Regions from separate parts of the Neorhizobium sp. P1_A6 genome, predicted to be linked through region 1. Evidence: predicted binding sites of a transcription regulator. Region 1 holds the regulator's gene; each other region holds the start of a gene.
The links. The regulator PhoB, encoded in region 1, activates phosphate uptake and scavenging genes when phosphate is short. The targets are predictions, from matches to a motif close to TGTCATNNANCTGTCAT.
Positions count from the first base shown of each region.

Region 2: a site for PhoB is predicted at 2,111-2,127, ahead of ugpB (sn-glycerol-3-phosphate ABC transporter substrate-binding protein UgpB). Genes of this name have one in related genera too.
Region 3: a site for PhoB is predicted at 4,962-4,978, ahead of AC1D3C_RS12335 (YdcH family protein). Genes of this name have one in related genera too.
Region 4: a site for PhoB is predicted at 2,301-2,317, ahead of AC1D3C_RS27460 (DUF1045 domain-containing protein). Genes of this name have one in related genera too.

Region 1 is NZ_JBFTZM010000009.1:190,668-197,756, reverse strand. Features, by position in the region: gene AC1D3C_RS19340 (acetylornithine transaminase) at 1-320, opposite strand, end outside; gene AC1D3C_RS19335 (GcrA family cell cycle regulator) at 729-1,265, shown strand; gene AC1D3C_RS19330 (PACE efflux transporter) at 1,456-1,893, shown strand; gene phoB (phosphate regulon transcriptional regulator PhoB) at 1,903-2,586, opposite strand; gene phoU (phosphate signaling complex protein PhoU) at 2,608-3,321, opposite strand; gene pstB (phosphate ABC transporter ATP-binding protein PstB) at 3,367-4,182, opposite strand; gene pstA (phosphate ABC transporter permease PstA) at 4,196-5,515, opposite strand; gene pstC (phosphate ABC transporter permease subunit PstC) at 5,512-6,996, opposite strand.
Region 2 is NZ_JBFTZM010000009.1:48,993-56,081, forward strand. Features, by position in the region: gene dnaN (DNA polymerase III subunit beta) at 1-515, opposite strand, end outside; gene rsmI (16S rRNA (cytidine(1402)-2'-O)-methyltransferase) at 785-1,705, shown strand; gene AC1D3C_RS18595 (YraN family protein) at 1,686-2,075, shown strand; gene ugpB (sn-glycerol-3-phosphate ABC transporter substrate-binding protein UgpB) at 2,189-3,511, shown strand; gene ugpA (sn-glycerol-3-phosphate ABC transporter permease UgpA) at 3,589-4,473, shown strand; gene ugpE (sn-glycerol-3-phosphate ABC transporter permease UgpE) at 4,483-5,331, shown strand; gene AC1D3C_RS18615 (sn-glycerol-3-phosphate import ATP-binding protein UgpC) at 5,333-6,433, shown strand; gene AC1D3C_RS18620 (cupin domain-containing protein) at 6,541-7,044, shown strand.
Region 3 is NZ_JBFTZM010000005.1:127,051-134,139, reverse strand. Features, by position in the region: gene AC1D3C_RS12365 (inositol monophosphatase family protein) at 66-866, opposite strand; gene AC1D3C_RS12360 (hypothetical protein) at 1,065-1,400, shown strand; gene AC1D3C_RS12355 (tetratricopeptide repeat protein) at 1,511-2,656, opposite strand; gene AC1D3C_RS12350 (thiamine phosphate synthase) at 2,656-3,309, opposite strand; gene AC1D3C_RS12345 (sulfite exporter TauE/SafE family protein) at 3,427-4,197, shown strand; gene AC1D3C_RS12340 (ArsR/SmtB family transcription factor) at 4,312-4,572, shown strand; gene AC1D3C_RS12335 (YdcH family protein) at 4,725-4,901, opposite strand; gene AC1D3C_RS12330 (YdcH family protein) at 5,132-5,335, shown strand; gene purE (5-(carboxyamino)imidazole ribonucleotide mutase) at 5,346-5,843, shown strand; gene AC1D3C_RS12320 (5-(carboxyamino)imidazole ribonucleotide synthase) at 5,840-6,919, shown strand; gene ykgO (type B 50S ribosomal protein L36) at 7,043-7,089, shown strand, end outside.
Region 4 is NZ_JBFTZM010000022.1:35,326-42,414, forward strand. Features, by position in the region: gene AC1D3C_RS27445 (hypothetical protein) at 1-271, shown strand, start outside; gene mnmC2 (tRNA (5-methylaminomethyl-2-thiouridine)(34)-methyltransferase MnmC2) at 350-1,090, opposite strand; gene AC1D3C_RS27455 (NAD(P)/FAD-dependent oxidoreductase) at 1,089-2,279, shown strand; gene AC1D3C_RS27460 (DUF1045 domain-containing protein) at 2,403-3,110, shown strand; gene AC1D3C_RS27465 (AraC family transcriptional regulator) at 3,185-4,042, shown strand; gene AC1D3C_RS27470 (AzlC family ABC transporter permease) at 4,149-4,817, shown strand; gene AC1D3C_RS27475 (AzlD family protein) at 4,814-5,116, shown strand; gene puuE (allantoinase PuuE) at 5,187-6,113, shown strand; gene uraD (2-oxo-4-hydroxy-4-carboxy-5-ureidoimidazoline decarboxylase) at 6,110-6,607, shown strand; gene AC1D3C_RS27490 (nucleotidyltransferase family protein) at 6,673-6,963, shown strand; gene AC1D3C_RS27495 (HepT-like ribonuclease domain-containing protein) at 6,960-7,089, shown strand, end outside.

The DNA.
Region 1 (7,089 bases):
GTCTTGATGGCGCATTCGAGCGCCTCCGCACCGGAATTGGTGAAGAACACCTTATCCGCGAAAGAGTTGTCGGCGAGGCGGCGCGACAGCGTCTCCTGGCCGGGCTGCTCGAAGAGGTTTGATGTGTGCCAGACCTTGTCGGCCTGTGCCTTCAGCGCGCCGACGAGGTGCGGATGGCCGTAACCGAGCGAGTTGACGGCGATGCCCGCGCCGAAGTCGAGATATCGCTCTCCACTTTCCGTCACAAGCCATACGCCCTCGCCGCGTTCAAAACGCAGCGGAGCCCGGGCAAACGTGTCGAAAAGCGCGGCTTCAGCCATGGCGACATCACTCCTCTAGGCAGTCAAAAAAGGCCGACAAAACCGGCCAGAAAAACCAAAAATGCCGCCCACTGGGCGGCGGGGACACTATCGGGGTTTAGGCCGTCAATGTCAACAAAGCTCGGCGTTTTACGCGTGTTTCGACCGGAAACCGACAGGTGCTGGCTTCTGTGACAAAAATGACTCTCCATCACAGCAAGTTGGGGAAAACCACGAAATCGAATCCCGCAGATTCCTCCGACTCTTGCCACGGAGTCAGCCTCACACTAGGTTAATGATCAATTACTAGACTGCATGCGGCGGAACTAGTCACCTCAAGCATAGATATAGTGGGTGCTGCGAAATGATTTTCGCAGCAAAGGTGGAAGGATTCTGCATGCCAGCAACGTTCAAAGGCGGAGAACGGGCATGAACTGGACAGACGAGCGTGTCGAGAAGCTCAAAAGATTGTGGTCGGAGGGCCTGAGTGCCAGCCAGATCGCAGCACAACTTGGTGGCGTAAGCCGAAATGCCGTGATCGGCAAGGTGCATCGTCTCAGCCTGCCGGGCCGGGCGAAAGCCGGCGGTACGGTTGCGACCGGCCGCGCATCGGCTGCCAAGCGCACGACATCGGCGCCACGGGCTCCGAACTATGCGTCGCGGGTCACGACCCGGACCGTTACCCGCGCCGTCGGCGCGACGATGGTCAAGGAAGAGATCGAGATCGAACCCTACCAGGAGATGGAATATCGTCCCGCCTCCAACGTGGTGGTGCCTATCTCCCGCCGCCTTGCATTGACGGAACTCACCGAGCGCACCTGCAAATGGCCGGTCGGCGACCCGCTCAAGGAAGACTTCCACTTCTGCGGCTGTGAATCCCCGGATGCATCGCCCTATTGCGGTTACCACGCAAAGCTCGCCTACCAGCCGGTCAACGAGCGCCGCAAGGTTGCCGCTCGGGTCTGAGCGGCGGCGCGACACGAGGGCGAAATCGAAGGCGGGCTCAAGGCCCGCTTTTTTTGTTGTGCATGGCAGATATGCCGGCCAAGCCTTGCTCCCGATCGGCATTGCGCCTATCTGAAGGTCAGCGAGGACGACCTCCCCCCATTCGGGCAGAAACTCCGGGACGGCCCGGAAAGCACCCCACGAGGTCATCATGCGCTCGACACGCGACCGTATCCGCCATGCCATCAGCTTCGAACTGATCGGGCTCGCTCTCATCACACCACTCGGCTCCTTCGCCTTCGGCATGCCGGCCGCCGATATCGGCGTGGTCGGCATCGGCAGCGCGACGATCGCCACCGGCTGGAACTATCTCTACAATCTCGGCTTCGACCACCTGATGCAGCGCTTTACCGGCGGCACGCAGAAAAACACCACCATACGCGTGGCGCATGCGGTGCTGTTCGAACTTGGACTGCTGATCGCGCTTCTGCCGCTGATCGCCTGGTATCTCGGCATCAGCCTCGTCCATGCGCTGACGATGGACGTGTCGTTCGCGGTCTTCTACGTGGTCTATGCCTTCGTGTTCAACTGGGCCTACGACCGGATCTTTCCGCTGCCGGAATGGCAGCGGCAGACCGAGGCGGCTTAAAGCCGCCTCTCAGGATTCCATTGAATAACCCGCGCCGCGGACGGTGCGGATGACATCCTGCATATTGGAGAAGTTGAGCGCCTTCCTGAGACGGCCGACATGCACGTCGACGGTGCGCTCGTCGACATAGATGTCGTGACCCCAAACGCCGTCCAGAAGCTGCGACCGCGAGAAAACGCGGCCAGGCGACGCCATCAGGAATTCCAGCAGGCGGAACTCGGTCGGGCCAAGGCGCACTTCGCGGCTCTTGCGGTGAACGCGATGAGTTTCCCGGTCGAGTTCGATATCGCCGCAACGGAGCACGCTGGAGAGCACTTCGGGACGGGCGCGGCGAAGCATCGCCTTGACGCGGGCCATCAGCTCCGGCGTCGAGAAAGGCTTCACCACATAGTCGTCGGCGCCGGTGGCGAGGCCGCGAACACGTTCGCTCTCCTCGCCGCGGGCCGTCAGCATGATGATCGGCAGGCGCTCGGTTTCCGGGCGCATGCGCAGCCGGCGGCAGAGTTCGATGCCTGAAACGCCGGGCAGCATCCAGTCCAGGATCAGAAGGTCGGGTACCCGCTCCTGAAGCCGAATTTCGGCTTCGTCGCCCCGCAAAACGGTATCGACCTCATAACCCTCGGCTTCCAGATTGTAGCGAAGAAGCACGCTCAGCGCTTCTTCGTCTTCTACGACAGCGATTTTCGGCAGCATTTTTGGCCTGCTCCGTCAGTTCTATTCGGTGATCGCGCCGAGCGTATTCGACGAGTCGTCCTTCGGACGATCGCCTTCCGGCTGGGCGCCCGTCGTCATGTAGTAGATGGTCTCGGCTATGTTGGTGGCGTGGTCGCCGATACGCTCGATGTTCTTGGCGCAGAACAGCAGATGCGTGCAGGTGGTGATATTGCGCGGATCCTCCATCATGTAGGTGAGGAGCTCGCGGAACAGCGAGGTGTACATCGCGTCGATTTCCTCGTCGCGGCTGCGGATCGCCTCGGCCTTTTCCGCCGAACGCGTCGAATAGACGTCGAGGACGTCCTTGAGCTGCACGAGGGCGAGATCGGAGAGATGCTCCAGGCCGCGGGCGAGCTTGCGTGGCACGCCGGTGCCCTGAACCGCGATGACGCGCTTGGCGGTGTTCTTGCCAAGGTCGCCGACGCGCTCCAGATCGGAGGCGATGCGCAGCGAACCGACGATCTCGCGAAGGTCGGCCGCAACCGGCTGGCGGCGGGCGATCGTGATAATCGCCTTGTCGCCGATCTCGCGCTCGGCGTGATCGAGGATCACGTCGTCGGAGATGACCTTCTGCGCGAGTGCGGCGTCGGAATTGACCAGCGCGCGCACGGCGTCCGAGCACATCTGCTCGGCGAGGCCGCCCATTTCGGAGATACGGCGGCTCAGGTATTTCAGTTCGTCGTCATAAGCCGACAGGATATGGGTCGATGCCATCTTCTAGTCCTCAAAATTGATTTTCAGGCGGCACAGTCGGCTGGATCAGCCGAAACGGCCCATGATGTAATCCTGGGTGCGCTGGTCGTCGGGATTGGTGAACATCTTGTCGGTGTCGTTCTCCTCGACGAGCTGGCCGAGATGGAACATGGCGGTGCGCTGCGAGACGCGGGCAGCCTGCTGCATCGAGTGCGTCACGATGACGATCGTGTAGTTGGCACGCAGTTCATGGATGAGTTCTTCGACCTTGGCGGTCGCGATCGGATCGAGAGCCGAGCAGGGTTCGTCCATGAGGATGACTTCCGGCGATACGGCGATCGCGCGGGCGATGCACAGACGCTGCTGCTGACCGCCGGAGAGGCCGGTGCCGGATTCATGCAGGCGATCCTTGACTTCGGTCCAGAGGCCGGCGCGCTGCAGGCTCGCCTCGACGATCTGATCCATGTCGGCCTTGTTCTTGGAAAGACCGTGGATGCGCGGACCGTAGGAAATGTTCTCGTAGATGGTCTTCGGGAACGGATTCGGCTTCTGGAAAACCATGCCGACGCGGGCGCGAAGTTCCACGACGTCGATGTTATTGTCGTAGATATCGTCCGTGTCGAGGGTGATCTTGCCGGTGACGCGGCAATTCTCGATCGTGTCGTTCATGCGGTTGAGGCAGCGCAGGAAGGTGGACTTGCCGCAACCGGAAGGACCGATGAGAGCCGTCACAGTGTTTTCGCGGACGTTGAGGTTCACGTCGAAAAGCGCACGCTTTTCGCCGTAATAAACCGAAACGTCCTTACCGATCATCTTGTGGGAAGCATCGCTCATCTTCTGGTCCAGCGCCTTTTCTACTGCCGATTCTGACATCATATTCACTGTCATACTCCTTCTACCAGCGCCGCTCGAAGCGACGCCGCAAGAGAATTGCGCCAACATTCATTAGGATGAGAAACAGGAGCAGGATGATGATTGCTCCCGAGGTACGCTCGACGAACGCGCGCTCAGCTTCGTTCGCCCACATGTAGATCTGGACCGGCAGCGCCGTCGACGGGTCGAGCGGCGTGGTCGGATAGTTGGCAACGAATGCCACCATGCCGATCAGGAGTAGCGGTGCGGTTTCGCCAAGGGCATGAGCCAGGCCGATGATGGTGCCGGTCAGGATGCCCGGCATGGCAAGCGGCAGGACATGGTGGAAGATCGTCTGCATCTTCGAGGCGCCGAGCCCGAGGGCGGCGGCACGGATCGATGGCGGCACGGCCTTCAAGGCGGCGCGCGTCGCGATGATGATCGTCGGCAGCGTCATGAGGGTGAGCACCAGACCACCAACGAAGGAGGCCGAGCGCGGCAGGCCCATGAAGTTGACGAACACCGCCAGACCGAGCAGACCGTAGACGATCGAGGGAACGGCCGCGAGATTGTTGATGTTCACCTCGATCAGATCGGTGAACTTGTTCTTCGGGGCAAATTCCTCGAGATAGATCGAAGCGGCGACGCCGATCGGCAGCGCCAGGACAAGCACGATCAGCATCATGTAGAACGAGCCGATGAGTGCGACGCCGACACCGGCTGCTTCCGGACGGCTCGATGCGCCGTTGACGAAAATGCCACCGTTGAAGTGCTTGGCAAGGGCTCCGCTGTCGGAGAGCTGCTTCATCCAGCCGAGCTGCTGGTCGTTGATCTTGCGGTTTTCCTGGCTGACGTCGAGGTCGATCTGGCCCTTGTAGGCCGAGTCGATATCGCCGGAAGCGAGCAGTCTTACCGTCTGAGTCGTGCCGATGATCGCCGGATTGGCGATGACCAGGTCACGCAGCTGAACGCGGACACCATCGGACAGCATCTGGCCGACCGCGCGGGCGGCGACACGGTCGTCGACGCTGACGTTGAGCAGCTTGGCGAGAGCGTTGCGGGCGACGACCGGATAGTTGGCCGTCATCAGCTTCTGCGGATTGGTGGCACGTTCGTTCTGCGGGTCGATGATCTGCTGCGAGAACTCGACCGGCATCGTGATCATGGTCTGCTGGAAGGCGGTGTATCCCTTGGCCACCACCGACCACAGGAGAAGCATCAGGAAGATGATGCCGAAGGAAAGCGCGGCGATGCCATAGGCACGGAAGCGACGCTCGGCGGCATAACGGCGCTTGATGCCGATATCGCGACGGACGGACTTGGCCTTGGAGATGCCGGCGGCGGGAGAAACCACATCGGTCATTCGTACTGCTCCCGGTATTTGCGCACGATATAAAGCGCGTAGATGTTGAGGCAAAGCGTGATGGCGAAAAGCGTGATGCCCAGCGCGAAGGCAACCAGGGTCTGCGGCGAGGTGAACTCGAGGTCACCCGTCAGCTGGTTGACGATCTTGACGGTCACGGTCGTCATCGGCTCGAAAGGGTTGATCTGCAGGCGGGCGGCAACACCGGCCGCAAGCACGACGATCATGGTCTCGCCGACGGCGCGCGATGCGGTCATCAGGAGCGCACCGACGATGCCCGGCAGAGCGGCCGGCAGGACGACCTTCTTGATGGTTTCCGAACGGGTGGCGCCGAGGCCGAGCGAGCCGTCACGCAGGGCACGCGGCACTGCCGTGATGATATCGTCGGACAGCGAGGAGACGTAGGGGATCAGCATGATGCCCATGACGAAACCGGCGGTCAGAACGCTCTGTGCCTGGATGAAGTTGGCATAGTCACCGGTGACGAGGCCGTTCAGCTGCGAGGAGATATCGCGCAGGAACGGGCCGACGGTCGTCAAGGCGAAGAAGCCGTAGACGATGGTCGGAATGCCGGCGAGCACTTCGAGCAAAGGCTTCGCAACCGAGCGGACCTTCGGCGAGGCGTATTCCGACATGTAGATTGCCGAAAAGAGGCCGATCGGAACCGCAAAGAGCATCGCAACGAAACCGATATAGAGCGTACCGAGCAGCAGCGGAATAAGGCCGAACTGACCTTCGGAACCACCCGAACCCGCAGCCGCAAAACGCGGATCCCATACCGTGCCGAAGAAGAATTCCCAGGCGGGAATAGCGGTGAAGAAGTGGGCCGCTTCGGTCAGCATCGAGGCGACGATGCCGATCGTGGTCAGAATGGCGATCGAGGAGGCGACGACGAGGCTGCCGAGAACCACCTTTTCCACTCGGTTGCGGGCGCGGAAGCGCGGCGCAATCTGACGATAGGCGAAGAACGCCCCGCCGATGGAAACCGCCAGCACGACGATCGTCATGAGGATGCGGCTGACGAAGGTCATCCTGTTCAGGACAGCGGCGGCCTTGACCATGAAGGGCTGGGGATCGCCCGCAAGCGGAACGCCCTTGGCCCCAAGCGCAGCACGCAGCTCGACCGGATTATTCTCGACGCGGGCAATCTCGTCGCCGGTCAGCGCATTCATGCCTCGGGCGATCGAAGTGATCATGCCGTAGCTCAGGCCCTGCTCGGCCTGCGATTGGGTTTTCACCTCCTCGGGAAACGCACCGCGGACCGAGGAGCTGATATAGATCGGGCTGGCGACCAGCCAGACAAAGAGAATGACGACGGCCGGCAGGATCGCCCAGACAGCGACAAAAGAACCGTAATATCCGGGCCGTGAATGAAGTTTGGAGGAAATCCCTCCGACCAGTGCCATTGAATACCGGGCACCGGTGACGTAACCGGCTATGCCGATTATTGCCAAAATCAATAATATTAGTGATGTGTTCATCATAATCCCCCGGCGTACCGCCTTCGGCGGCAACCCATCACCGCCCAGCTCCGTTCATCGGAACCGATCGCATTCGCCATCGCGCCCTGCGCA
Region 2 (7,089 bases), 140 kb from region 1:
AGCTTCAGGTCCCCATCGGCTTCGATCGTGTGGAAGAATATGCCGTTCAGGTAATAGCGGGTCTCCTCGGTGGAGATCGCGAACTGGGTGCGGTCGATCAGCATTTTCAGATCGGTCGCCTTCAGCTTGAACGTATGCGTGAAGCTGCCGGCGGTGAGGTCGGGGAAGTCCGATTCCGGCAGGCACTGCAGCGAGAACTTCGAACGTCCGGATTGCACCGTCATGGAGCCGCCGTCCGGATTGGTGGCGAGCAGTACTTCGGAACCGTCCGGCAGCTTGCGGACGATTTCGTAAAGCAGGTGCGCCGGAACCGTCGTGGCGCCGGCAGTCTCGACCATGGCCGGAAGGGCTTCGGTGATTTCGAGGTCGAGGTCGGTCGCTTTCAGGTCGAGACCGGCGCCGGACGCGCGCATCAGCACGTTGGAGAGGATCGGGATAGTGTTCCGTCGCTCCACCACGCGATGCACGTGGTTCAGCGACTTCAGAAGGTTTGACCGCTCAAGAGTAATACGCATGGACGCAATCGCTTTCGACCGTGGCGATCCGGCAGGGCCGGACCCTGATATTCTGCCGGCTTTGGGCCAGCCGGATGATGTGGACCGGCAAAATGGCAGACAACCCGTTCGAAAAGCAAGAGGTGAACAAGGCGTTAGCAAGTCATTTCGCATCTGTCTTGCGCGCTTCACACAGAAAATATGCGTTCTCAACAGCTTGGGCTTTACTTGCCGAAGCCCGCCGGCTTGCCCATAAAGGCACATGACCATCCTTTTGTGCGTGACGCCCCTTGACCGATGACCTGAAGAGCAGCCAGCGCGGCTATCGCGTCGCCAATACTTTCGTGCCCGCCCGGCCGCTGGAGCCGGCGCTTTATCTGGTCGCGACCCCGATCGGCAATCTCGGCGACATCACGCTGCGGGCGCTGGAGACACTCTCCGGCGCCGATGTGCTCGCCTGCGAGGATACCCGAGTAACCCGCGTCCTGCTCGACCGCTACGGCATCGTCAACCGGCCCTATGCCTACCACGAGCACAATTCCGACGAGGTCGGACCGAAGCTGATCGCGGCTTTGGAAGAAGGAAAGTCCGTGGCGCTGGTCTCCGATGCCGGCACCCCCTTGGTCTCCGATCCCGGTTATCGGCTCGGTCAGATGGCGATCCAGGCCGGCCACAAGGTCGTGCCGATCCCCGGCGCCTCTGCGCCGCTCGCAGCGCTCGTCGGTTCCGGCATGCCGTCCGACGCGTTTCTGTTTGCCGGTTTCCTTCCGGTCAAGGACAAGGGCCGCCGCGACCGGCTGGCCGAGCTTTCGAAAGTGCCGGCGACATTGATCTTCTTCGAGTCGCCGCATCGTATCGGCGCGACGCTCGCCGCTGCCGCCGAAGTGCTCGGAACTGGCCYGCGTGCAACGGTCTGCCGCGAATTGACCAAGACTTTCGAGGAGTTCCGCCGCGGTACCCTGGAGGAACTCGCCGCCTATTACGACGACGACCGCGTGGTGAAGGGCGAGATCGTGCTGCTTCTGGCGCCGCCCGAGGCCGAGGAGCCTCCCGGCGAAGTCGAGGTGGACGTGCTGCTGCGCCGGCTTTCAACCTCTATGCCAGCCGCGAAAGCCGCTGCCGAGGCTGCGCGGCTCACCGGACTTGCCCGCAAGGTTCTTTATCAGCGGCTCCTGGAGTTGAAGGGCGAGGATGGCGGCGGAGCGCAATGACAACAGCCTGAACCGGCGAAAGGCCGAGCGGCAGAAGGCTTATAAAAGAGGCCATCTCTCCGAGTATCTCGCCGCGCTCTATCTGTTTGTGAAGGGCTACCGCATCCTTGCCATTCGCTATCGCACAAAGATCGGCGAGATCGATCTTATAGCCCGCAAGGGGGACCTTGTTATATTCGTCGAGGTCAAGGCGCGCAGAGGCGAAAGCGAAGCCATCGACGCAGTCGGCTACATGACCCAGAACCGTATTCGCGCGGCAAGCGCGCTGTGGCTTTCGAAGCGGAAGCATGTAGCGACGCTTTCGCAGCGCTACGACATTATTGCAGTGCTTCCAGGGCGTCTGCCGCGGCATTTTCCCGACGCATTCTAACGAACAAATCAAGTGTCCTTGCTCTGTTAGAAAAATGACATAAAACTGTAACGGTGGTGTCATGGGAGGACCCTATTTGGGGGCCGACACCAATCAAGGTGGAGGAAATAATAATGTTGAGAAAACTCTCAATGGCCGCATTCGCGGTCGCGCTGTCGGCAACGTCGTCGCTTGCCGCGACGGAAGTCACCTGGTGGCATGCCATGGGTGGCGAACTCGGCAAGAAGCTTGAAGAAATCGCTCAGAAATTCAACGAGAGCCAGTCCGACTACAAAGTCGTTCCGGTCTATAAAGGAAGTTATCCGGAAACGTTGACCGCCGCGATCGCCGCGTTCCGCGCTGGCCAGCAACCGGCTATCGTCCAGGTCTTCGAAGTCGGCACCGGCACGATGATGGCTGCCAAGGGCGCCGTCTATCCTGTATACAAGCTGATGGCGGACGAAGGCGAACCCTTCGACACCAAGACATTCCTGGCTCCGGTCACCGGCTACTATTCCGATACGAAGGGCAACATCCTGTCGCTGCCCTTCAATTCCTCCACTCCGATCATGTATTATAACAAGGACGTCTTCAAAAAGGCCGGCCTTGATCCTGAAGTTGCCCCGAAGACCTGGAAGGAAGTGGAGGAGTTCTCGAAGAAGATCGTTTCCTCCGGCGCTGCCAAGTGCGGCCTCACCTCAGCCTGGATTACCTGGGTCCAGACCGAAAACCTTTCGGCGCTGCATGACAAGCCTTTCGGCACGCTGCAGAACGGTTTCGGCGGCGTGAAGTCCGAATTCACCTTCAACGGTCCTCTGCAGGTCAAGCACTGGGCAAACCTGAAGAAATGGCAGGACGAAGGCCTGTTCAAATATGGTGGCCCGGTCGGTGGCGACCAGGCGGCGACCATGTTCTATTCGCAGGAATGCGCCATCACGATGAACTCCTCCGCAGGCCGCGCCGGGGTCATCAACAACGCCAAGAACTTCACGCCGGGCTTCGCTCCGCTGCCTTATTACGACGATGAGATCAAGGAGCCGAAGAACTCCATCATCGGCGGCGCCACCCTCTGGGTGCTGAACGGCAAGGATAAGGCGACCTACAAGGGTGTAGCCAAGTTCTTCAGCTATCTCTCCAAGCCGGATGTCCAGGCTGATTGGCACCAGTTCACCGGTTATCTGCCGATCACCAATGCTGCTTACGAACTCGGCCAGAAGCAGGGCTATTACGAAAAGAATCCCGGCTCCGACATCGCCATCAAGCAGATCACTCGCGGTACTCCCTCGGAAAATTCGAAGGGCGTGCGGTTCGGCAACTTTACCCAGGTCCGCACCATCATCGACGAGGAGTTCCAGGCACTCCTCGCCAACAAGAAGGACGCCAAGCAGTCGCTCGACAGCGCAGTGCAGCGCGGCAATGCGCTTCTGCGTGAATTCGAGGCGGCCAACTCGAACTGATCGTTCCGATCTCCGCAGGGAGGACCGGCTACCGCCGGCCCTCCCTTGCTTGCTTATTACGTTGTGGTGAGGGAACGGTGGATACCAAAAGAACAACCTTCAATAACCGCCTGCTGCCCTATTTGCTGCTCGCGCCCCAGCTCGCTATCACGCTCGTCTTCTTCATCTGGCCTGCCGCGCAGGCAGTGAAGTCTTCATTCGAGCGGGAAGATCCCTTTGGTTTCTCTACCGTTTTCGTCGGATTGACCCATTATCGGCAGCTGATCGAGGACCCGAACTATCTGGATGCTCTCTGGCGCACCGCCGTATTCGCGGTGTCCGTTACCATCCTTTCGATGATGCTCGGCCTTGCATTCGCGGCCGCGGTCAACCGCGTGACGCGATCCGCCAGAATCTATACCACCCTGCTGGTTTGGCCTTATGCCGTCGCCCCTGTCGTGGCGGGTGTCCTGTGGTGGTTTCTTTTCAATACATCCACCGGTCTGCTGCCCTTTTTCCTTGAGCGCGTCGGCATTCGCTGGGACCATGATCTCAACGGCACGCATGCGATGATCCTGATCATCATTGCGGCAGCCTGGAAGCAGATCTCCTACAACTTCCTTTTCTTCCTGGCTGGATTGCAGTCGGTGCCGCAGTCGCTGATCGAGGCTGCCGCGATCGACGGTTCGGGCCCGGTGAGGCGCTTCTTCACCATCTCTCTGCCGCTTCTGTCGCCGACGACGTTTTTCCTGTTCATCATCAACGTGAACTACACGATGTTCGACACCTTCCCGATCGTGGATGCCACGACGGGCGGCGGGCCAGCGCAGGCGACGACCACGCTCGTCTACAAGGTCTATCAGGACGGTTACGTCGGTCTGAACATCGGTTCGTCCTCGGCGCAGTCGGTGTTGCTAATGTTGATCGTGATGCTGCTGACCTTTGTTCAGTTCCGCTTCGTCGAACGCCGCGTCCAGTATTGAGGAACGATCATGGTTGAAAACCGCCCCTTCCTGACTTTCCTCACCCACGCATTCCTGATCCTGGGATTTCTGGTGGTCGCGCTGCCGGTCTATGTCGCGATCATGGCGTCGACCCATGACGTCTCGACGCTGATGAGCGGGCCGGTCCCGCTTCTGCCGGGCTCGCATTTCATCGAGAACTATTCGACCATTCTGACGAGCGCCGCGGCCGCTCACGGCCTGCCCAATTATTCGCACATGGCGCTGAACTCTCTGATCATGGCGTTGACGATCACGGTCGGAAAAATTGCCATCTCGATCCTTTCCGCCTTTGCGATCGTCTATTTCCGGTTTCCTTTCCGGCTACTGGCTTTCTGGATCATCTTCGTCACCCTGATGCTGCCGGTCGAGGTGCGCATCATGCCGACATACAAGATCGTTGCCGACCTCGGCATGTTGAATTCGTGGGCCGGTCTGACCGTCCCGCTGATCGCATCGGCCACGGCGACCTTCCTGTTCCGCCAGTTCTTCATGACAGTCCCGGACGAACTTCTGGAAGCGGCCCGTGTGGACGGAGCCGGCCCTATGAAGTTCTTCCGGGACATTCTGCTGCCGCTCTCGCGCACCAATATCGGCGCGCTATGCGTCATCCTCTTCATCTATGGCTGGGTTCAGTACCTCTGGCCGCTCCTGGTGACCACCGACCCCGGTTATTACACGCTGATGATGGGGATGAAGCGCATGGTCACGGCGCAGGACGGCGTCATCGAGTGGCAACTCGTCATGGCAGGGTCCGTACTCGCCATGCTTCCCCCCATCCTCGTCGTGGTTTTCATGCAGCGGTTGTTCATCCGCGGGCTTACTGAAACGGAGAAATAACATGGCTGGCATTCACATTTCAGAGGTTTCAAAGGTTTATACCGGCGGCGTAAAGGCGGTAAGCTCCGTCTCCATCGACATAGCCGATGGCGAGTTCATCGTCCTTGTCGGTCCGTCTGGCTGCGGAAAGTCCACGCTGTTGCGCATGGTCGCGGGGCTGGAAGCCATTTCCGCGGGCGAAGTGAAAATCGCCGGCCGGGTCGTCAACGAGGTCGAGCCGGCCGAGCGCGATATCGCCATGGTGTTCCAGAATTACGCGCTCTATCCGCATATGACGGTGTATAACAACCTGGCCTACGGTCTGAAGAACCGCGGTACGCCGAAGGCTGAGATCGACGCGCGTGTCGCCGAAGCCGCCCGCATGCTGGAGATCACCCAGTATCTGGAGCGCAAGCCCCGCGCGCTTTCCGGCGGCCAGCGCCAGCGTGTAGCCATGGGCCGCGCCATCGTGCGCAAGCCGGCAGCCTTCCTGTTCGACGAGCCGCTCTCCAACCTCGATGCGAAACTGCGCGTTTCCATGCGTGGCGAAATCAAGCGCCTGCAGCGCCGCCTCGGCACCACGTCGATCTACGTCACCCACGACCAGCTCGAAGCCATGACGCTCGCCGACCGCCTCGTCGTTCTGAACGGGGGAGAGATCGAGCAGATCGGTGCGCCGCTGGAAGTTTACCACGCACCCGCCTCTACCTTTGTGGCAAGCTTTATCGGTTCGCCGGCCATGAACCTCGTCAAGGGGGAGTTGCATGGCGACAAGCTGGCGATCGGCCCGGCGATGATCAGCCTCAACGGTTTCGCGCCGACTTCGGGCGCCGTTACCGTCGGCGTCCGCGCCGAGGATCTGCGCATCGCGCGCGACGACGAAGAGGCTCTGCCTTTCCGCCTCGAATATACCGAGGAACTGGGCGCCCAGCGACTGATCCACGGCACCGTCGGCGATCAGCAGATCACTGCCGCCGTTTCGCCGGAGATTGCGCTCTCTGCGGAAATGCGCATCGCCGTCGATGCCAAGCGCCTGCACTTCTTCTCGCTCGATACGGGCAAGCGGCTGCCGGGCAACGTACCGGCGGAGGCAAAGCTCGCGCCGGTCGAACCGGTTCTCTAAAGAGAGCGCGAAATCAGGCCGATCGTTAAAATTGTACGATCGGCCTGAACAGCAGCCTTACTCTTTGCCGCTACATTTTCCCGGAGTTGGCAGCTTTTGGGGGAAAGATGAGTTGGCACGTCCTCGCCGCGACCGCAGCGGCACTCGCATTCAGATATAAGTCAGACGTGCCGGAGAAGCCGAAGGTTAAGGCGTTCATCGGTGCCTGTCCGCATTCTCTGGAGATGAAGCCGATGCCGATCGAGCCCACATGGGTGCTCGCCGGTGATCCGCGGGCGCGCGCCGCCTCCCACTCCACTGCAGAAGACGATTGCGCGACGACCGGTGTGTGGGAATGCACGGCCGGCGAGTTCCGCTGGTACTTCCATTGGGACGAAACGGTGGTGATCCTTGAGGGCGAAGTGCATGTGACTGCCGATGACGGCACGCAGCGCACGCTGACGGCAGGCGATGTCGGCTATTTCAAGGGCCGGACCTGGGCCACCTGGCGCATCGACAATTATCTCAAGAAGGTCGCCTTCATCCGCCGGCCTTTCCCGAAGCCGATCGCCATGCTTTTCCGCCTGCGCAACATGTTGCGGGCAAAGACGCAGGTCGGCATCTCCGCGTGATATCGGCCGATTGCAGTTGCCTTTGGGGGCTCGCCATCCTACATC
Region 3 (7,089 bases), on a different contig from region 1:
AGCTTAGGAAAACAGTCAGCTATTCAGTACTGCAGCGCTAAGCTGGGCGGTGGCGCAAAAATGCCTCAGCGGGTCGGAATGGGCCGGTTGACCACGTCGATCAGCGCCTTCTGGATCAGCTCGTTGCCGGCCACGACATTGCCGCTGCCGAAGATATCGGTGGTGCCCTTCATGTCGGAGACGAACCCGCCGGCCTCGCGGATGAGGATCAGGCCGGCCGCCATGTCCCACGGCGAAAGCTCGGTTTCCCAGAAACCGTCGAGCCTGCCGGCGGCGACATAGGCAAGGTCGAGAGCCGCCGCGCCGAAGCGGCGCATGCCGGCCACTTCGCCCATGACGTGGCGCAGTTCGACGAGGAACTTGCCGTGATTGCCGCGGCCGAGATGCGGCATGCCGCAGCCGATCACGCAGTCGGACAGCACCCGGCGGGCAGCGACGCGGATGCGGCGATCGTTCATGAAGGCGCCGCCGCCCTTTTCGGCGGTGAACAGCTCGTCCGTCGCCGGGTTGAACACGACGCCGGCAACCACTTCGCCGTTACGCTCGAGCGCAACGGAGACTGCGAACTGCGGAATGCCATGCAGGAAGTTGGTGGTGCCGTCGAGCGGATCGACGATCCAGCGATGCGCGCCGTCGGTGCCCTTCAGCTCTTCGCTTTCCTCACCGAGGAAACCGTAGGTCGGACGCGATTTCAGCAGCTCGTCGCGGACGATCTTTTCCGCCTTCAGATCCGCCTGAGACACGAAATCACTGGGGCCCTTCACCGAAACCTGCAGGTTCTGCACCTCGCCGAAATCCCTGGAGAGCGACTTGCCTGCCTTGAGGGCAGCCTGAACCATGACGTTGAGAAGGGCGGAGCGGGCCATGCGGGAAATCCTTGGGGGTTGTCCCGACTTGTCGTCTGGACGGGACGGCGTTTTATGAGCGATTTTTTGATTGGCGGCTTCAAGACCATAAAACAGCGCGAAATTCAAGTCGTCCGCCGAAACGCGGGCATTGCCGCCGCTGACCGCGTCTGCAAAACTGGGTCCATCTTGTCCCGGCTGTATCACGGAGGAAGCAGGATGAAGGCTACGCTGCCGCTGACCTTGAGCCTCGCGCTGCTTGCCACCATGGCCGCGGCATCGCTCGCAGCCTGGTTCATAATAACGCCAGGTGCAGACCTTGCCATGCATTTCCGCCTCGACGGCACGCCCGACCGTTATGCGCCGGCCCCCTTCGCGCTGTCGATCATCCCGGCCGCCGCACTCGTCTCGACGGCGATCTTTGCGCTGACCCGACGCTTCGACCGCAGGGCTGCCGATAAGCCGGTACTCTATATGGCCCTCTGGATCTTCGTGATTGTCGTTTTGGCGGGAGGTCACGCGATGATCGTCGGCCACGCTTTGTCGGCGAATTGATCGGGCCGGCTATTTGCCGCACCGTCTCCCGGCGCTTCGCTTTGGCTCAGCGCGTTCGGCCCTGCAATCGATTCACTGGATCGATTGCTCCGGCTTTGCCGGAGCAGGCCTCACCCACGCCGGAACTTGTTCGCCGCGTCGATCGCCTGGCGCTGAGTTTCCTCGTTGATCCCGAGATAGAAGTCTTCAAGCTCAGGGTCCTGCAGGCCGGCGCGGCGTGACAGCACGTACCATTTTGCCGCCTCGACCGGATTGGGCCGGGTGCCGAGCGCGTTGATATAGAGATGGGCGAGCTTGTTCTGGGCCACGACATTGCCGCGATGGGCCGCGATCCGTAGCCATTCGAAACCCTTTTCGTAGTTGCGCTCTCCAGCGATGCCGTTGACCATCCAGAGGCCCATGTCGAGCTGCGCGGTGTCGAAACCGGCATCTGCGGCACGCTCCAGCCATTCGCGGGCCCGCGCCTTCTTTTCCGCCGGCAGGTCCTTCAGCGCCACATAGACTTGCGCCACCGCATATTGGCTATCGGCAACGCCTTGCCTTGCAGATTTTTCGTAGAAGGGCAGTGCCAGACGCAGGCCTTTGTCGCCGGGATTTTCGGAAACCAGGATCTGCGCCCAGTTGAACTGCGCCGAGGCATTGCCGGCCTCTGCCGCCTTGCGCATGAAATCGTCGGCTTGCCGCTTGTCGCGTGGCACATCCCGGCCGGTCATCAGCAGCAGCGCATACTGGAACATCGCAGCTGGATCGCCGCCTTCCGCCGCCTTCTGATACCAGTATGCCGCTGTCTTCGCATCCCGCTTGATGCCGAGCCCCTTGGTCATCATCTCCGCGACCAGGGTTTGGGCCGCTGCATCGCCGGCTCCGGCCCGGGTCAGCGCCTTGTCGAGCGCCGTCAGGTATAACCCGCGCTGGTAGGCCCCGTAGGCATCGTCGACGGTACCGGTATAGGCTTTTTCAGGCGGCGCGGGCGGCAGGGCTGCGCCCATCCGCTGGTAAAGTTCGACGCCGCCCGAGGGAACGATCCCGCTCGGCTGGCCATCTGGCTCCTTGGTTCCCTTTGCTGAGCCCGGAACCGGCTGGATCTCGACCCGACCCTTTTTCATCGGCTGGAAATTGGGCTCCACCGGCCGGGTCACGGCCCTGGAATTCGCCTGCGCCAGCGCAAGGCAAGGCATTGCCGCCGAAGCGATGAACGTCGCCAGCAGCCCTTTGAGAATCACGCGGGAAAGGCGGTTCGACGGCATGGGCTCCATCAAGCCCCAAACCGTGGCGCTTTTTCGTCCAGAATTGCGTTGACTTCGGCGACCGCGGCGCCGGGGCCCTGGGGGTTGGAAAATACCGCTTCCCTGAGCGCCACGAACTCCGCGCCGGTCTCCGCGACGGCAAGCGCCGAGGAGGTATCGGTGCCGCCCATGACGATGCAGGGGATCTCGATCATCGATGCCCACCATTCGCCGAGCGCGAGGTTTTTCGGATGTGCTTCCGGCTTGATATCACCGTCGAGCTTGCCGAAGAAGATATAGTCGGGACGATGTTCGCCGATCGCAAGCGCCTGATGCCGGTCGCCCGCCCCGCCGGTGCCAACGATCATCTTCGGCACGAATTTCTCGATCGCCTCCCCCAGCTCGGTGAGGTCTCCGCCAAGATGCAGGCCATCCGCCTTGATGCGCCCGGCCACTCGGCTGTCCCCGGAGATCAGAGCGGCAGCACCCGCCGCCTGGATCAGTTCGACCAGTGCCTCCGCGCGCTTCTGGAACGCCTGGTCGTCGAGGCCATATTGCGGCACGATCACCGAGGCGACATCGCCGCCGGCAAGCGCTGCTTCGAGATCCCTGGCCTGCTGATCGGCATCGTCATATTGCGGCACGATCAGCACCAGGCGGCAGCGGTCTTCCTGTCCGGTCATGTTTCTTCCCGTTCGGCGGATCGGTTTATGAAATCCGCACTCGTTTTCTGTCCGCAAATTCGATAGACCGGACCGCCTGCCGGATCAACCATTCCCTCATCACCCGCCTGAGTCTTCATGCCCGATACGCTTAGCTTCGCGTTCTTCACCTTCGCCATCCCCGCCGTTCTGCTTGTCGGCCTCTCGAAAGGAGGCATTGGCGGCGCTATCGGGTTGCTCGGCGTGCCGCTGATGTCGCTCGCCGTGGACCCGGTCAAGGCGGCGGCGATCTTCCTGCCGATCCTGATCGTCATGGACATCGTCGCATTATGGTCCTGGCGGAACTTCAACGATCCCAGAACGCTGCTGATGATCCTGCCCGGCGGCATCATCGGCATCGCGCTCGGCTGGGCGACCTCGGCCTATGTCTCCGACAATGCGCTGCGCCTCGTCATCGCCGCGGCGACACTCCTGTTTACCGTGCGTTATTTCTGGCAGGTCTACGGTCCTCGCTCCAACCGGCCGGCGGCTCCCCTGCCGCACCGCCCGGCCGCCGCCACGTTCTGGGGCGCCTTGTCCGGTTACGCGAGCTTCGTCGCCCATGCCGGCGGACCGCCTTTCCAGATCTACGTCCTGCCGATGCGGCTCGATCCGAAATCCTACACCGGCGCCAGCATCCGCTTTTTCGCGATCGTCAACGCCGTCAAGGTCATCCCTTATTTCCTGCTGGGCGCGCTCGACGCGGAGAACCTCACCATATCCGCAACCCTGCTGCCGGTGGCCCTGATCGCGACCATGCTCGGCGCGGCCATCGTCAAGCATCTGAAGGCGGAGACCTTCTATCCGATGACTTACGGTCTGGCATTCTGTGCGGGATTGAAACTGCTGTGGGACGGCCTGCCGTTCTGACCCGGCAATGCAGGCGCGGCGTCGCTAAAAAAGCAACGCAAAATAAGGCAATCCATATTGTTGCGATGCACAATAAATCTTGCCGTCACCGGGCGTTTACCGTAAGTTCAACGCATGACAACCGTTGACCCCTTTGCAGCCATAGCTGATCCTAACCGGCGGTATCTGCTGGAGGAATTGCGGCGCGCTCCGAAAACCGTAAACGAACTTGCGCAAGGCCTGCCGATCAGCCGGCCCGCGGTATCGCAGCACTTGAAGGCGCTTCTGGACAGCAATCTGGTGAATGTGACKGCGGAAGGCACGCGGCGCATCTATTCCGTCAACAGCAAGGGCTTCGACAGGCTGAACCTGTGGCTTGATCAATTCTGGTCGTGACGACCGGGGCTTTTAAATCTTTTTGGATTTTGTGGTCCCCTGCACCACGACCAGAACCTTGTCATTGATATTTCTGGATTATTTTGCCGCCTTCATTATGCGCCTCTAACTGATGAAACAATGGGCGAGCGGCGGGTTCTCCTACTGAGGAACTAATGACGCGTGGATGCCTTTATGCGCTGCATTTGGTCCTTGATGCGCAGCTTACGCCGCTTGAGATCGGCTATTTCACGGTCGTCGGCGGAGGGTGACGCGAGAATTGCCTGGAGCTCCTCCTCCAAAGCACCATGCTTCTTTTCAAGCGATGCGATATGAGCCTGGACGGTCATGTGGCATGTTCCTTCCTTAGTACCTACCACGGCATTCCCTAATGCCGAGGCTTCAGGTTTACGAAGGAAGTGTGACACGATCGGCTGGCTTTGTCGAAGGTGAAATCATGGTTTCAAGGAGGCAAATTCGTGACCTTGTCTAACTTCCCGTTAACGCGGTTTGGTGGTAGAGGCTTGCGGAGAATGCCGGCGACCGCTGAAATGCCGGGCGTGAGAATGGGGACTGGAATATGGCAGATCAGGAACAGGCGGATGTCCGGCTGGTGCTCGCGAAACTTCGACAGGAACACGAGGATTACGACGCCGCCATCAATGCCATGATCCAGGTCGGCTGCGACGCTCTTCGCGTGCAGCGCATGAAAAAGAAGAAACTGTCGCTGAAGGACAAGATGACTCAGCTCGAAGATCAGATTGTTCCCGACATTATCGCGTAAGGGTCCCGCCATGTCTGAAAGACCTGCCGTCGCCATCATCATGGGTAGCCAGTCCGACTGGGAAACCATGAAGAACGCCGCCGATACGCTGGAAGCGCTCGATATCGGCTACGAGGCCCGTATCATCTCGGCGCACCGCACGCCGGAGCGGATGATGCAGTTCGCCAAGGGCGCCCGCGCCGAAGGGTTCCAGGTCATCATCGCCGGTGCCGGCGGTGCGGCACACCTGCCCGGCATGACCGCCGCCATGACGCCGCTGCCGGTTTTCGGCGTGCCGGTCCAGTCGAAGGCGCTGTCCGGCCAGGACAGCCTGCTGTCAATCGTCCAGATGCCGGCCGGCATTCCGGTCGGCACTCTCGCCATCGGCCGGGCCGGCGCCATTAACGCCGCCCTTCTGGCAGCCGCGGTTCTCGCCCTCAACGATGACGAGATTGCCGACCGGCTCGACGAATGGCGCGCCCGCCAGAGTGCGGCGGTTGCCGACTACCCAATCGACGAGGCTCCATGACTGTCCACACGATCGGCATCATCGGCGGCGGCCAGCTCGGCCGCATGCTGGCCATGGCCGCGGCCCGGCTGAACTTCCGCACGATCGTGCTCGAACCGCAGGTCGACTGCCCGGCAGCCCAGGTCGCCAACGCCCAGATCACCGCGGCTTATGACGATCCGGCAGCGCTCGCCGAACTCGCCAGCCGCTGCGACGTCGTCACCTACGAATTCGAAAACGTGCCGGTCACCGCCGCCGAGGCGCTGCAGCGCTCGGTGCCGGTCTATCCGCCGGCCAAGGCACTCGACATCTCCCAGGACCGGCTGACCGAAAAGCGCTTCCTGAATTCCTGCGGCATCGAGACCGCCCGATTCCATGCCGTCGACAGCCAGTCCGACCTCGAAAAGGCGCTCGCCGATTTCGGCGGCCAGGGCGTCCTGAAGACCCGCCGGATGGGTTATGACGGCAAGGGCCAGCGCGTCTTCCGCTCCGCCGAGGATAAACCCGCCGGCGCCTATGATGCGCTCGGCGGCGTGCCGCTGATTCTGGAAAGTTTCGTGCCCTTCGAACGCGAAGTGTCGATCATCGCCGCCCGCGCCAAGGACGGCACGGTTGCCTGCTACGATCCGGCTGAGAACATACACCGCGACGGCATTCTCCACACCTCGACCCTGCCCGCCAGGATTACCGAAGCGACGGCGAAGACCGCCCGCGAATCGGCCGAGAAGCTGCTCGCGGCGCTGGATTATGTGGGCGTCATCGGCATGGAGTTCTTCGTGATGGCGGATGGCACGCTGATCGCCAACGAGATCGCCCCGCGCGTCCACAATTCCGGCCACTGGACCGAAGCCACCTGCGTCGTGTCGCAGTTCGAGCAGCATATCCGTGCTGTCGCGGGCCTGGCGCTCGGCAACCCCGTCCGCCATTCCGACTGCGTGATGACCAACCTCATCGGCGACGACATTCTGGACGTACCCGCCTGGCTCTCCCGCGATGAGGTTCTGGTCCATCTCTACGGCAAGACGGAATCCCGACCGGGCCGGAAAATGGGCCATGTAACCGAATTGAAGGGCCCGAAAACGTCGTCACAAGGTTGACATGCAGATTGGCTCGGGTTATCTGCACGCCCAACTGAGAGCGCGCCCCTCGAAGAATCTTGGCGGCGCGCTTTTGATTGATAGACATGCGGCTTCGCGCCCACAGACTGCTGGACCAGGAAAATGAAGATCAAGAACTCGCTTAAGGCGCTGAAGGCTCGTCACCGCGA
Region 4 (7,089 bases), on a different contig from region 1:
CAGACACTACGACCGATATGATCGATATGATCGATACGATCGCCGTGACCCGCCGCGCAGGCGTCATAACAACGATGGCGCGCTGATTGCCGGAGGTTTGGCCGCGGGCGTCATCGGCGGTCTGATCGGCGGGGCTCTCGCCAATGACAGCGGGCCGCGTTACATCGATCCGCCACCGCCGCCTCGGCCGCGCTGCTGGTTCGAGGACCGCCGCGTCCGCAACGCCTATGACGGCGGATGGCATATGGAAAGCCTGCGCGTCTGCCAGTAGGTGGCATGCGATGTGATGGATGGCAGCCGGTCTCAGGGCCGGCTGTTTTATGTTGGGCGGTCTTGGGGCGACCTTGGGTCAGGGCGCCGGTTTGATGCCGCACAACATCTCGCGTTTGCCAGCAAATCCCGGCCGCCGTTCGACGGTAAAACCGGCCGCCTGCAGGTTTCGCCGTACGAAGCCGGCTGCCGCATAAGTGCCGAACGTGCCGCCAGGTAAGGTCTTGTCATGGAGCGCCTGCATGATATCCGGCGACCACATGTCCGGATTGCGCGACGGCGCAAAGCCGTCGAGGAACCACGCGTCGAAATCCGCGCTGGCCGCGGAGACGCCTTCGAGTGCCGGGCCGCAGACGACTGTCAGACGTGTCTGGGCGTCGGCGTCGATCACGATATGCCCGGCAGGCTCGTCCGGCCAAGCTTTGACCACTGCCTGCCGTTCCGCCGCGATCTCCGGCCAGCGGGTGAGCGCCCGGTCGATTTCGTCGCGCTGCATCGGATAGAGTTCGAAAGAGGTGAAATGAAGCTTCGCGCCTGCGGGGCGAAAAAGCTTCCATTGCCGCCAGGTCTCGCAGAAATTCAGGCCGGTGCCGAAACCGAGTTCGCCGATCCGGAAAGTCCGGTGACTTTTCCAGCGCTCCGGCAGGCCCCAGCGCTCCGGCAGGCCATTGCCGGCCAGAAACGTGTGGCCACACTCCAGCCGGCCGTCGGTGCGGCAATAAAAGTGATCGCCAAACTTTTGCGAATAGGGCATATCGCCGTCATGCCAGTCCAGGGTCTGGCTTTCGGTCACACGAATTTCAGGATCACGGTCGCTCATGGGAGATGCGGATAATCCTGCCGGCTTCGGCGGTCAATCTCATGTCCTTCCCGCATCCGCCGATCTCGTCATCCTGGGCGGCGGCATCATGGGCCTCTGGGCGGCGGTCAAGGCCGAGCGACTCGGCATCCGCACCCTGCTTGTCGATGCCGGCTCGTTGGGGCAGGGGACAAGCGGCGGGCTCTTGGGCGCCCTGATGCCGTATATGCCCGATAAGTGGGACGACAAGAAGCAGTTCCAGTTCGATGCGCTTCTGTCGCTGGAAGACGAAATCGCTGAGCTCGAAGCCGAGACGGGCATGGCCTGTGGCTACCGCCGCTCCGGCCGGCTGATTCCGCTGCCGAAGCCGCACTTACGCAAGATCGCGCTCGGCCATTCGGCCGATGCGGAAGCCTGCTGGCGGCGCGGTGACCGTCGTTTCCATTGGCATGTGCTCGACCGCCCGCCGCAAAAAGGCTGGCCGGATGCCTCCTTCGCAGCTGCCGGACTGGTGCATGACACGTTTGCCGCCCGGGTTTCGCCGCGGGGTCTCGTATCGGCTCTCGCGGCCTTCCTGCGTAGGGCCGGCAATGTCCGAATCGTCGAAGGCCTGGAGGCCGAAACGGTAGATCCAGCCGCTAATAGGATTATATTCCGCGGCGGCGAAAGCGTCGCCTTCGGACACTGCATCGTCTCGGCCGGCCACCGATCCTTTTCTCTGCTTCAAGGCGTCTCGCCGCCGCTGAAACATCCGATCGGCCAGCCGGTCAAGGGGCAGGCGGCGCTGCTCAAGGCCAATATCGATCCGTCTCTGCCGGTGATCTTCCTGAACGGCCTCTATCTGGTCGCCCATGAGGGCGGTCACGTGGCGGTCGGCAGCACCAGCGAGGATGTGTTCGAAGACCCGTCGTCGACCGACAGGCAGCTCGACGACCTCGTCTTGCGCGCCCGGTCGCTCGTGCCGGCCCTGGCGCAGGCCCCCGTCGTCGAGCGCTGGGCGGGATTGCGGCCGAAGGCGATCGGCCGCGATCCGATGGTCGGCGCGCATCCCGATCACGCCCGAGTGATCGCGCTCACAGGTGGTTTTAAGGTGAGTTTCGGTATCGCGCATAGGTTGGCGGATGCGGCGCTCAATGCCGTGAATGGCCGGGAAATGCGGCTTCCGACGTCATTTACGCTCGCCAGTCATCTTGCCGTCGCCTCGCGTTAAACGCGAGTTTTCGGTCCTCCGCGTCGTTATTCTGTCATGCAAATCACTTAACCCCCACGGCAGGGATTGTTGAGCAATGCGTAAAACACGGGGTTGCTGAAAAGGACGTTCAGAAGGTGACGCATGCGCTATGCCATTCATTTCACGCCTCCGGCGCATGATCCGCTAACGGTCGCTGCCGCCCAGTGGCTCGGCCGCAACGCCTTTTCAGGCGAAGCGACGGAGCCGCCGGCAATCCGTGGCATCGGCATTCACGACATTGCTTTCAACACCGCGCTGCCACGCCGCTACGGTTTCCACGCGACGCTGAAGGCGCCGTTCCGCTTGGCACCCGACGTGACCGAACCGATGCTGCTGCGCCATCTGATGCGGTTTGCCGGCACCCACAGCCCTTTCGAACTGCCGAAGCTCGAAGCCGTGCGGCTCGGCAATTTCTTCGGCCTGGCGCCGGTCGTTCCTTGCGATACCGTCCGGTTCCTGGCTGCTTCCGTGGTCCAGGAGTTCGACAATTTCCGCACGCCATTGTCGGAAGCCGAGCTGGAGCGCAGCGATTCTGGCGATCTCTCGGCGCCGCAATTCGCCAACCTGCATCGCTGGGGCCACCCTTATGTGATGGACGAGTTCCGTTTCCACATGACCCTGACCGGCCCGCTGTCGCTGGTCGAGATGCCGCGTTTCGACCTGGCGCTGCGCGATTATTTCGAACCCTATCTGAAAAAGCCGGTCGAGATCGCCAATCTGGCGCTGTTCATCGAGGAGGAGCCCGGCGCGCCCTTCCTGGTGCATTCGCTGCATCCGATGGGCCGCGTGGCGGCGCGCAAGATCGCCTGACGTTCAAGTGCCGCCTGGCTTCCGGCGTCACTTTTGTTCAAGAGCGATGGTCGCCGATCTGCTATACTTTTTCCATGGAGAATATCTCGCAGGAACAGGCCACCGACCACATGCCGCTCATGCCGGCAGAGGTGACCCGTTTTTGGCGGGACGATCGCTTTGGCGGCATGGAATGCCTGCGCGCGACGTTTCTCACCCACGAATTCGCGCCGCATGCGCATGATACGTTCAGTATAGGTGCGATCGAGCAGGGCATGCAGGTTTGCACCATCAAGGGCAGCCGTGAAAGCGCCGGGCCGGGCGGGCTCTACCTGATCAATCCGGGCGAGACACATGACGGTGCGCCGCGGGGCGGCGGGTATCGCTACCGGATGATCTATCCGGATGTCGCACTGCTTCGCGAGATACTCGAAGACGTCACCGGCAAACCCTTCCAGGGCACGCCCGCCTTCGGCATCCAGCTCCTCCACGACCAGGCGCTCGCCGACGCTTTCCACCAGGCGCACCGGACGCTGGAAGAAGGCTCCGGCGCGCTCGAAACCAGCCAGGCGATGTTCCTAGTGCTCGACGCGATGTTCCGCCGTCACGGCGGTTCGATCATCGTACCGGCCGATACGACGGAGCGCACCGCCGTGCGCCAGGCCCGCGACTACCTCACCGAGAATTTTGCCTCCGATGTCGGGCTGGAGGAACTTGCGACCGTCGCGGGTCTCAGCCGCGCTCACCTCATCCGCGCGTTCCGCAAGGAATTCCACATCACGCCGCATTCCTTCCTCACCGACATCCGCATCCGAGCGGCCCGCAAGCGCTTGAGGGAAGGCGGCCAGCCGGCCGAGATCGCGCTCGAATGCGGTTTTGCCGACCAGGCGCATTTCACCCGGCACTTCAAGGCCCGCACGGGGCTGACGCCGGGGCAATACCGGGCTCGCTGATCACTTTCGTTCAAGACGGCTATCCACTTGATCTTTAAGACCTCCGCTTCCAACGGAGGTTTTTGACGTGAATGGCAATGCAAGGTTTCAAGACTTCCTCGGGGGCATGCGGGCGATCTCGCCACTGATCGCCGCAGTCATTCCGATCGGCCTCGTTTTCGGCGCGGTTGCGGCCACGAAAGGCCTGTCGCCGGCCGAGGCGGGGTTGATGAGCGCGCTGGTATTCGCCGGCGGCTCGCAGTTCGTAGCGATGGATATCTGGACCCATCCGGCCTCCTGGACCGGTGTCGGGTTTGCAGCCCTGCTCGTTAACATCCGCCACGTGCTGATGAGCGCCTCGCTCGGTATCAGAATGGATGGTTTCGGCCAACCGGCGCGCCATCTCTCGATGCTGTTCCTCGCCGACGAGATTTGGGCGATGGCAGAGTTCCGGGCCAAGGTGGCGCGGCTGACGCCCGCCTGGTTCGCCGGCCTCGCCATGCCCTTCTATCTCGCCTGGGTACTCTCGGGGCTGGCTGGTGCCGCCCTCGGCGCCTTTCTCGGCGACCCGGTGGTGCTCGGGCTCGACTTTGCCTTTCCAGCCGTCTTCATCGTGCTGGTCATGGGTTTCTGGAAAGGGCCTGAAACCGGCGCCGTGCTGCTCGCGAGCGGCGCGGCCGCCGTCGCCACCCAACATTTCGTGCCGGGCGTCTGGTATATCGCTGCCGGTGCTATCGCCGGCCTTTCGGCCGCCATGGTGACCGGCAAAAACGGTAAGGTAGAGGTGACGCCATGACCGTCGATATCGCCACCCTTATTGCCATCCTCGCCATGGCGGCTGCGACCGCGCTTACGCGGTTGAGCGGCCTCGTGCTCATCCGCCACGTCTCGCTCGAAGGCGGCCGCCGCAAGGCGATCGAATCGATCCCGCCGGCAGTTCTGATGGCTGTCGTCGCGCCGACCGCTTTTGCGACCGGGATTGCCGAAACCTTGGCCTGCGCCGTGACTGCTTTTGCGGCACTTCGCCTGCCGATGCTCGTTTCCGTGGCACTCGGGGTCGCCTCAGTCGCGATCCTTCGGGCGCTCGGCCTCTAAGCGTCATTTCCATCTCGACATGGCCGGAAAGGGTGCGCTACCGTCCGGCCTCATTCGTCGAAGGTGATCCATGCAGGCAAAAGACTATCCGCGCGAACTCGTCGGCTACGGCCGTTCCACCCCCGATCCGAAATGGCCAGGCGGCGCTCACGTCGCCGTGCAGTTCGTGATCAATTACGAGGAGGGTGGCGAGAGCTCGATCATGGACGGCGATCCGGCCTCGGAGAACCTGCTGTCGGAAATCGTCGGTGCCGCGCCCTGGCCGGGCCAGCGCAACCTCAACATGGAATCGATCTACGAATACGGCTCGCGCGCCGGCTTCTGGCGGCTGTTTCGGATGTTTACCGAACTCAAGGTGCAGACCACCGTCTACGGCGTGACGCTCGCCATGGCCCGCAATCCGGAAGCGGTCTCCGCCATGAAGGAAGCCGGCTGGGAGATCGCCAGCCACGGCTACCGCTGGCTGGAATATAAGGATTTCCCGGAGGCAAAGGAGCGCGAGCACATCCTCGAGGCTGTGCGGCTGCACACCGAACTCGTCGGCGAGCGGCCCTACGGCATGTACCAGGGCAAGCCCTCCGACAACACGCTGAAACTGGTGATGGAAGAGGGCGGTTTTCTCTATTCCTCCGACAGTTACGCAGACGATCTGCCTTACTGGGTCAACGGGCTCGACCAGAAGCCCTTCCTGATCATCCCATATACGCTGGAGACCAACGACATGCGGTTTGCGACACCGCAGGGCTTCAACACCGGCGACCAGTTCTTCACCTACCTCAAGGATGCCTTCGACGTGCTTTACCAGGAGGGCAGGGAAGGCGCGCCGAAGATGATGTCGGTCGGCCTCCACTGCCGCCTCGTCGGGCGGCCCGGCCGCGCCGCCGCGTTGAAGCGTTTCATCGAATATGTGCTCAGCCACGACAAGGTCTGGATCCCGCAGCGTATCGAGATTGCCAGGCACTGGCACGAGCATCACAAGCCGGCTGGCGCCCTATGACCGCCCGCGGCGACTTCATCCAGATGTTCGGCGGCGTGTTCGAACATTCGCCCTTCATCGCCGAACGCGCCTATGACGCCGGTCTGATGCTGGTGCCGCTGACGTCCAAGAGCGTGCATGACGCGCTGACCTCAATCTTCCGCCGGGCAAGCCGCGAGGAACGCCTCGGCGTGCTGCGTGCCCATCCCGACCTTGCGGGCAAGCTGGCGATCGCCGGCGAACTGACCGAGGACAGCAAAAAAGAACAGACCGGCGCCGGGCTGGACCGCCTGAGTGCCGCCGAACACGCCCGGTTTACCGAGCTCAATACCGCCTATACGCAAAAATTCGGCTTCCCTTTCATCATCGCGGTCAAGGGCCTCACGAAGGACGATATCCTTGCGGCCTTCGAGAAGCGCATTCACAACTCGGCCGAAGAGGAGTTCGACACCGCCACCACCCAGGTGGAAAAGATCGCGCTCCTGCGTCTGCAATCGCTGCTTCCGGGACATTGAGGCCTTGGACGCTTCTTTCCTCGATCCTTTCCGTCGCTTATATTGGCGATATCAGGAGTGACGCCATGAGACCGTCGGAAGTGCTGGAGAAGAACCGGGATGTCATCCGGGAGATCGTTGCCCGCCGGCAGGTCTCCAATCCTCGCGTCTATGGCTCAGTGCTGCGCGGCGAAGACCGACCCGACAGCGATCTCGATATCCTGGTCGACCCGTCGCCGACCACGTCCCTGTTCACGCTCGGCGGACTTCAGGGAGATCTCGAAGAAGCGTTGGGCGTTCCGGTGGATGTCAAGGTTCCGGGGGATTTTCCGCCCAAGATCCGCGAACGCATCGTCGCGGAAGCGTTGGCGATATGAGTGCAGAGCGTCTCGAAGCCTATCTTGATCGGATGGTCGTCACTGGAAACAAGGCCGTCAGATATGTCTCTGGCCTGGATCGCGAGGCCTTTCGGCTTGATGAAATCAAGCAGGATGCGGTGATCG